DNA from 2 places in the Streptosporangium sp. NPDC000095 genome. Region 1 is predicted to be linked to the other one. Evidence: riboswitches for the same ligand, from Rfam matches in the RefSeq annotation. Region 1 holds a riboswitch; the other holds the start of a gene.
What was found. Region 1 has a riboswitch for glycine ahead of gcvT (glycine cleavage system aminomethyltransferase GcvT). Riboswitches for the same ligand answer to the same signal wherever they lie in the genome.
Positions count from the first base shown of each region.

Region 1 (4,408 bases):
CGCTGCGCAGCTGCCGGTGGAGCTGGTGGGCGCGGCGGCGGACCTTCAGGCCGCCGGGCAGCATGCCCTCCTTGTCGATGCCGCGCCGCACGCACTCGCTCATGACCTGCCACAGGACGAGCAATCGGTCGCGAACCTCGGCCTCGGTGCGGCCGAACGCCTGCTCGTTCTCCAGCATCAACCCGGAGATGGACAGCCCGGTCTCCGCGCACTGGGCGAGCAGTTCGGCGGCCGTGGTGAAGGGGTGGGGCAGGACGGTGTCGTCGGCTTTGATCCGGTCGGCGCCGGTGGCGTTCTCGTCGACGACGAAGCCGCCGCCGACCGAGTAGTAGACCTTCTCGCGGACCGTCTCGCCGGACTCGGACAGGGCGGTGAAGCGCATGCCGTTGGGGTGGCCGGGGAGCGAGATCTTGCGTTCGAAGACGAGGTCCTCGCCGACGACGAAGGGGATCTCGCGCGAGCCGTACAGGGAGATGGTGCCCGACTCGCGCATGGCGGCGAGCCGGCCCTCGACCGCGTCGACGTCGACGAGCTCGGGCTTCTCGCCGGACAGGCCGAGCAGCACGGCCTTGTCGCTGCCGTGGCCCTTGCCGGTCAGGCCCAGCGAGCCGTACAGGACGGCGCGCACCCGGGCCGTCTTCTCCAGGAGCCCGTCCTGGTGGAGGCCGCGGGCGAACTTGTGGGCGGCGGCCATCGGGCCGCCGGTGTGCGAGCTGGACGGGCCGATTCCGATCTTGAAGAGATCGAAGACGCTGATCGTCATCTGAATCCTTCCAGCGTGGACGGCCACGCGCGCCCTCCGGCGCGCGTGACCGTGACGCGAGGGGGGAAAGGCTTAGGACTCACCCGAGGTGAGCGCGGCGTACTCCTCGGGCGACAGCAGGTCGTCGGCGGAGCCCTCAAGACGTACGCGGAACAGCCAGCCCTCACCGTAGGAGTCGCTGTTGACCAGCGAGGGGTCGTCCACGACGGCCTGGTTGACCTCCACGACCTCGCCGTCGACCGGCGCGAAGATGTCGCTCACCGACTTGGTCGACTCGACCTCGCCGACGGCGTCACCGGAGGCGACCGTCGCGCCGACCTCGGGCACCTGCACGTAGACCACGTCACCCAGCGCCTCGGCGGCGTAGGCGGTGATGCCCACGGTGAGGGTGAGGCCGTCATCGATGCCGGAGATCCACTCGTGTTCCTTGGTGTAGTGCAGGTCCTCGGGAATGCTGCTCATTTTTTCCTCCTGTAGAAAGGCAGTGCGACGACCTCGACCGGCTCGTGGCTGCCCCTGATGTCGACGGCCAGTCCTGACGACAGGCCGTTGTCCACGTAGGCCATCGCGATAGGCCTGCCCAGTGACTGGGAGGGCGCCCCGCTGGTGACCTCGCCGACGACCGCGCCGTCACCGGCGACCACCACCGGATACCCGTGCCGGGGCACCCGGCGGCCGGTCGCGACGAGGCCGACCAGGCGGCGGGACGGCGGGACGTCCTTGAGGGATTCGAGGGCGGCCCGGCCGACGAAGTCGCCCGGTTTGTCAAACCTCACCACACGGCCGAGCCCGGCGTCGAACGGGGTCAGGGCGGCCGACAGCTCGTTGCCGTACAGCGGCATCCCGGCCTCCAGACGGAGGGTGTCGCGGGCGGACAGGCCCGCGGGGATCAGGCCGTGCGGCGCGCCCGCCTCGGTGAGGGCGGCCCAGAGCGGTTCGGCGTCCTCGGCCGCGACGAACAGCTCGAAGCCGTCCTCGCCGGTGTATCCGGTACGGGCGACGAGGGCCTCGCGACCGGCGACGACGGCGGGCAGGCCGGCGTAGTACCTGAGCCCTTCGAGGTCGGCGTCGGTGAGCGAGCCCAGGATCTCCACGGAGCGCGGCCCCTGGACCGCGACCAGCGCGTACCGCTCGGAGCGGTCCTCCACCGCGGCGTCGAAGCCCTTGGCGCGGCCGGTCAGCTCGGCGGCCACCCGGGGGTAGTTGGAGGCGTTGGCGACGACCATGAACTCGGCGGGGGCGAGCCGGTAGACGATCAGGTCGTCCAGCACGCCGCCCTCGGTGTCGACGATCATCGTGTAGCGGGCGCGGCCGGGCTCCAGCGCGGAGAGGTGGCCGACCAGCGCGTAGTCGAGGGCTTCGGCGGCCTGTGGCCCCGTCACGAAGATCTCCCCCATGTGGGAGAGGTCGAACAGGCCGGCCGCCTGGCGGACCGCGTTGTGCTCGGCCGACTCGCTGCCGTAGCGGAGCGGCATCAGCCAGCCCGCGAAGTCGGTCAGCGTCGCGCCGAGGGACTCGTGGACGCCGCGCAGCGGCGTAGGTCGGGACATGTGCGCACCTCAGACAAGGGACAGATGAGAGCATCCTCCCCCTCTGTCGTGGGTGCCTGAGAGTTTCATCCGGGTTTTACCGGACTTTCACCTTCGGCGAGGTCGTGGGACCTGCTTTCCAGAGGGCACCTACCCGCACGGTCCTTTGCCTTGAGAGGTTCGCGGGGAGGGCTTGCTCCTTCAGGGGTCCTGGTCTGGCTGTCAGGACGCTCTCCCGCACGGGTTCATCGGTGTCGTCGGCCAGCCTAACCGCCCGCACCGGCCGAGCGAAATCCCCTCGCGGCCCCGATCCGTGCCGGTCAGGGGGTGGCGTGCCGGACCAGCGCCTCGAACAGAGCCGACTCGTCGTCGGTCTCGGGGTGCCACTGGACGGCGACGGCGAAGGGGTGGCCGTCCACCTCCACGGCCTCGACCGTGCCGTCCTCGGCGTGGGCGGTCACGGTCAGGCCCTCGGCGAGCCGGTCGAGGGCCTGGTGGTGGTAGTGGGCCACCTCCACGGTCTCGGTCCCGAAGATCTTCGAGGTGTGGCTGCCGGGGGCGAGCCGCACCGGCATCCTGCCGTACTGGCCGGGGGCCGGGGCGTGCCCGGCGTGGCCGACCACGTCGGGCAGGTGCTGGTGGAGGCTGCCGCCCAGCGAGACGTTCAGGATCTGCATGCCCCTGCAGATCCCCAGGAAGGGTGTGCCCCGCTCCAGCGCCGCCTCGACCAGTCCCAGCTCGGCGTCGTCGCGGAACGGCCGGACGTAGCCGGTCCGCTCGTGCGGCTCCCGCCCGTACCGCTCGGGGCCGACGTCACCGCCACCGGCCAGGATCAGGCCGTCCAGGCGCCCCACCAGCGCCCAGGGGTCGCCCGCCGGGGGCAGGATCACCGGCTGCCCGCCCGCGCGGGCCACGTGGTCGACGTAGTCGTACGGCAGGAGCGCGGTGGTCGTCTCCCAGACGGTGAAGCGCGCGGGCTCGACGTAGCAGGTGATGCCGATGACGGGACGGGACATGATCTCTTTCTCACGCGGACGCCGGGGACATGGGAGATGGGCCCACGTCCTCGCACGTTATCGGGGCCGGGGTATGGCCTGGGCAAATCCCGCCACCGCCGGTCGCGAAGGTGGCGGGGCGAGGTCTACAGCGGGTCTACAGCGGGGTGACGTACGCGCCGGAGATGCCGCCGTCCACCAGGAACTCGGAGCCGGTGATGAAGCTCGCGTCGTCCGAGGCGAGGAACGCCACCGCGGCGGCGATCTCGGACGCCTCGGCGAAGCGGCCCACCGGGATGTGGACGAGGCGGCGCTGCGCCCGCTCGGGGTCCTTGGCGAACAATTCCTGCAGCAGCGGCGTGTTCACCGGCCCCGGGCACAGCGCGTTCACCCGGATCCCCTCGCGGGCGAACTGCACGCCCAGCTCGCGGGACATGGCGAGTACCCCGCCCTTGGAGGCGGTGTAGGAGATCTGGCTCGTCGCCGACCCCATCACGGCGACGAACGACGCGGTGTTGATGATCGACCCCTTGCCCTGCCGCCGCATGTACGGGATGGCGTGCTTGCAGCACAGGTAGACCGAGGTGAGGTTCACCTCCTGGACCCGGCGCCAGGCGTCGATGCCGGTCTCCAGGATCGAGTCGTCCTCGGGCGGCGAGATGCCCGCGTTGTTGAACGCGATGTCCACGCTGCCGTAGGTGTCGAACGCGGTCTGGAACACCCGGGCGACGTCGTCCTCGTCGGTCACGTCGGCCCGCACGAACAGCCCCCCGACCTCCTCGGCGGCCGCCGGACCGGTCGTCTCGTCCAGGTCCACGCACACGACGCGGGCGCCTTCCGCGGCGAACCGGCGCGCGGTGGCGAGGCCGATCCCGCTTCCGGCGCCGGTGATGACGGCGACCCTGTCCTGCAAACGCAGCATCGCTTCTACTCCTCGGAAATGAAGACGTTCTTGGTCTCGGTGAACGCTGACAGGGCGTCGGGACCCAGCTCGCGGCCGAGGCCCGACTGTTTGAAACCGCCGAACGGGGTCCAGTAGCGGACGCTCGAATGCGAGTTGACGCTGAGGTTGCCCGCCTCCACCGCTCTGGCGACCCGGAGCGCCCGGCCGACGTCGCGGG
Region 1 is NZ_JBIAZS010000005.1:99,960-104,367, reverse strand. It holds gene ACFY3V_RS13615 (L-serine ammonia-lyase) at 1-763, opposite strand, end outside; gene gcvH (glycine cleavage system protein GcvH) at 836-1,225, opposite strand; gene gcvT (glycine cleavage system aminomethyltransferase GcvT) at 1,222-2,313, opposite strand; glycine riboswitch at 2,347-2,441, opposite strand; glycine riboswitch at 2,442-2,540, opposite strand; gene ACFY3V_RS13600 (gamma-glutamyl-gamma-aminobutyrate hydrolase family protein) at 2,613-3,308, opposite strand; gene ACFY3V_RS13595 (3-oxoacyl-ACP reductase) at 3,445-4,209, opposite strand; gene ACFY3V_RS13590 (aldehyde dehydrogenase family protein) at 4,215-4,408, opposite strand, start outside.

Region 2 (4,408 bases), on a different contig from region 1:
TGGGGCTCTGGGTCGGTGAGAGCCTGACCAGGCACTCGTACCCCCACGAGTGTTACGTTGAACAAACCGGTCGGAATCCAGCGAAGACGGAGCAGCCCGTGTTGCAGATGGAGGTCGTGGGCGTTCGAGTTGAAATGCCCTCCAACCAGCCGATCGTCTTGTTGAAAGAGACGCATGGGGAGCGTTACCTGCCTATCTGGATCGGCATGACGGAAGCCACGGCGATCGCCATGGCCCAGGCCGAGGAACCACCACCCCGGCCGCTCACTCATGACCTGTTCCGTGACGTGCTCGAAGGGCTCGGAGTCCGGCTGAGCACGGTCAACATCGTCGCTCTGCGCGACGGCATCTTCTTCGCCGATCTCGTGTTCTCCAACGGGGTGGAGGTGAGCGCGCGTCCCTCGGACTCGATCGCCTTGGCACTTCGAACCGGCGCACGTATCTTCGCGAGTGAGGATGTGGTCCGGGAGGCGGGGGTGATCATCCCCGACGACCAGGAGGACGAGGTGGAGAAGTTCAGGGAGTTCCTTGACACGATCACGCCCGAGGACTTCGGCCGCGCGGGGTAGGAATTTCGGTGCATTTACGCTTCACGACGCGCCGAGTGGGGTCGTTGACTGGACTTGGCCCCAGTCCTACGGTGCATGTGAACCCTGCGGCCGTGCGTAAACCCCCAGATCAGGCCGTGGGATGAGAGAAAGCCGGAGGTCCGCGTGGCGGTCAGCAGCGGCGAGGGTAGAAACGCCGATCAGGATGACCCGAAACGGCGCCAGTCGGCACGTCAGCGCGCGGGTGAAGAGGGTCTGCTGTTCGACGGGCAACCGGTGAAGGTGCCCGCCGACATCGGTTACAGGGGCCCGACGGCCTGTTCCGCGGCCGGCATCACCTACCGGCAACTCGACTACTGGGCGCGCACCGGCCTCGTCGAGCCCACCGTGAGAGCCGCCCACGGATCCGGCTCCCAGCGCCTTTACGGCTTTCGCGACATCCTGGTGCTCAAGGTCGTCAAACGGCTCCTCGACACCGGCGTCTCCCTCCAGCAGATCCGCATCGCCGTGCAGCACCTGCGCGACCGGGGCGTCAACGACCTGGCCGGGATCACCCTGATGAGCGACGGGGTGAGCGTCTACGAGTGCACCTCGCCCGACGAGGTGATCGACCTCCTCCAGGGCGGCCAGGGAGTCTTCGGCATAGCACTGGGACGGGTGTGGCAGGAGGTGGAGGGCTCCCTCGCGGATCTGCCCGGCGAACGTGCGGAGTCGAGCGAGGGCCCTTTAGGCGATCATCAGGCCGATGAGCTGGCCCGCCGTCGCAGAGCACGACGAACCGGGTAAACTCGGACTGCTGCTGACCCTGTGCGGGAGAGACCCCGACAGCGAGCGGGGCGCCGAAGGAGCAACCTCCCCGGAATCTCTCAGGCACCCGGTACCGCACGGACGAGGCAACTCTGGAAAGCAGGCGCGCCGGCCAGGTGCGACTCACCGACGGTGCAAGCCTCCCGTCACGGGTAGGTGAAGCTCTCAGGTCACGACGCGTGAGACGGTCGTGATGACAGAGGGGGAGACCAGGCATACGCCCGCGCCCAGCGCCGGTCTCCACCCCGTCCCGGGAGGCTTCACCATGACCGACCTGTCATCGCTCAGCGAACTCGGCTCCCTGCCGTTCTCCACCCGCCACATAGGGCCGGACGACGCCGGCCAGACCCGCATGCTGGAGGCGGTCGGATTCGCCTCCGTGGCCGACCTGGTCGCGGTGGCCGTGCCCGAGGCGATCCGCTCCGCGGGGCGGCTGAGCCTGCCCCCGGCGGCCGGGGAGTCCGAGGCCCTCGCGGAGCTTCGAGTCCTCGCCGGGCGCAACACCGTGCTCACCTCGATGATCGGCCTGGGCTACCACGACACGATCACTCCGGGCGTCATCCGCCGCAACCTCCTGGAGAACCCCGGCTGGTACACCGCGTACACGCCCTACCAGCCGGAGATCTCCCAGGGCCGTCTGGAGGCCCTGATCAACTTCCAGACCGTCGTCTCCGACCTGACCGCCCTCGACGTCGCCGGTGCCTCCCTGCTCGACGAGGCCACCGCCGCCGCCGAGGCGATGACCCTGGCCCGCCGCGCCGGCCGCGGCCCCTCGAAGGTGTTCGTGGTCGACGCCGACGCGCTGCCGCAGACCAAGGCGGTGCTGCGCACCCGCGCCGAGCCGCTCGGCATCGAACTGGTCGAGAGCGACTTCACCGCCGAGCTTCCCGAGTGCTTCGGGGTGCTCGTGCAGTATCCCGGCGCCAGCGGCAGGATCCGCGACTTCCGCGCCGTCGCCGACGCCGCCCACGCGCGCGGCGCCCAGGTGGTCGCCGCCGCCGACCTGCTCGCCCTCACCCTGCTGGCCGCGCCGGGCGAGCTCGGCGCCGACATCGCCGTCGGGTCCTCGCAACGCTTCGGCGTCCCCCTCGGCTTCGGTGGCCCCCACGCCGCCTACATGGCGGTCCGCGACGGTCTCCAGCGCCAGCTGCCGGGCCGCCTGGTGGGCGTCTCCCAGGACGCCGACAAACGCCCCGCGTACCGGCTCGCCCTCCAGACCCGTGAGCAGCACATCCGCCGGGAGAAGGCCACCAGCAACATCTGCACCGCGCAGGTGCTGCTCGCCGTGATCGCCGGCATGTACGCCGTCTACCACGGACCCGAGGGCCTGCGCAGGATCGGACGGCGCACCCACAGGCACGCCGTCGTGCTCGCCGAGGGCCTGCGCCAGGGCGGTGTCGAGGTCGTGCACGACACCTTCTTCGACACCGTGCTCGCCAGGGTGCCCGGCCGCGCCGAGGAGATCGTCGCCACGGCCCGCGAGAACGGCGTCAACCTGCGCCTGGTCGACGCCGACCACGTGGGCGTCACCTGCGACGAGAAGACCGAGCCGCTCCACCTGGAGCAGGTCCTGGCCGCCTTCGAGATCAGCGGCGCCGTGCTGGCCGACCTCGACGCCGCCGCCCACGACGCGCTGCCCGCCGCGCTGGCGCGGGTCAGCGACTACCTGACCCACCCGGTCTTCCACAGCCACCGTTCCGAGACGGCCATGCTGCGCTACCTGCGAAGGCTCCAGGACAAGGACATCGCGCTCGACCGGTCGATGATCCCGCTGGGCTCCTGCACCATGAAGCTCAACGCGACCACCGAGATGGAGCCGATCACCTGGCCGGAGTTCGCCGGGCTGCACCCCTACGCGCCCGAGGACCAGGCCGCGGGCCACATCGAGCTGATCGGGGAGCTGGAGCGCTGGCTCGCCGAGGTCACCGGCTACGACGCCGTGTCGCTTCAGCCGAACGCCGGCTCGCAGGGGGAGTTCGCCGGGCTGCTGGCGATCCGCGCCTACCACACCGCGCGCGGAGAGTCGGGCCGCGACGTCTGCCTGATCCCCTCGTCCGCGCACGGCACCAACGCCGCGAGCGCCGTCATGGCCGGCATGCGCGTGGCCGTGGTCGCCTGCGACGACAAGGGCAACGTCGACCTCGACGACCTCGTCGCGAAGATCGACAAGCACCGCGAGCAGCTTGCCGCGATCATGGTGACCTACCCGTCCACGCACGGCGTGTACGAGGAGACGATCGTCCGGATCTGCGAGCTGGTGCACGAGGCTGGCGGGCAGGTCTACGTCGACGGCGCCAACCTCAACGCGCTGGTCGGCCTGGCCAGGCCGGGGGAGTTCGGGGCGGACGTCTCCCACCTCAACCTGCACAAGACCTTCTGCATCCCGCACGGCGGCGGTGGCCCCGGCGTCGGCCCGGTCGCGGTCCGCGCCCACCTGGCCGACTATCTGCCCGGCCATCCGCTGCGTGAGGGTACGATGGTCGGCCCGGTCTCGGCCGCGCCGTACGGCTCGGCGGGCATCCTGCCCATCTCCTGGGCCTACATCCGGATGATGGGCGCCGACGGCCTGAAGGCGGCGACCGAGCAGGCCATCCTGTCGGCCAACTACCTGGCCCGCAGGCTCAGCCCCCACTACCCGGTCCTCTACACCGGCCGCGGCGGCCTCGTCGCCCACGAGTGCATCGTCGACCTGCGCCAGATCACCAAGGAGACCGGGGTGACGGTCGACGACGTGGCCAAGCGCCTCATCGACTACGGCTTCCACGCCCCGACCATGTCCTTCCCCGTGGCGGGAACGCTGATGATCGAGCCGACCGAGAGCGAGGACCTGGCCGAACTCGACCGGTTCTGCGAGGCGATGATCTCGATCCGCGAGGAGATCGCGAAGGTCGCCTCCGGCGCGTACGACAGGACCGACAACCCGCTGCGCAACGCCCCGCACACGGCCGACAGCCTCGTCGTCGACGAGTGGGCCCACCCCTACAGCCGCACCGAGGCGGCCTACCCGTTGCCGTCGGTGCGCGAGGGCAAGTACTGGTCGCCGGTCCGCCGTA
Region 2 is NZ_JBIAZS010000008.1:333,109-337,516, reverse strand. It holds gene ACFY3V_RS20350 (MerR family transcriptional regulator) at 1-19, shown strand, start outside; gene ACFY3V_RS20345 (bifunctional nuclease family protein) at 99-569, shown strand; gene ACFY3V_RS20340 (MerR family transcriptional regulator) at 714-1,334, shown strand; glycine riboswitch at 1,349-1,441, shown strand; gene gcvP (aminomethyl-transferring glycine dehydrogenase) at 1,621-4,408, shown strand, end outside.
Region 2: it holds a riboswitch for glycine, as region 1 does, so the genes downstream of both, gcvP (aminomethyl-transferring glycine dehydrogenase) here and gcvT (glycine cleavage system aminomethyltransferase GcvT) in region 1, are expected to answer to the same signal.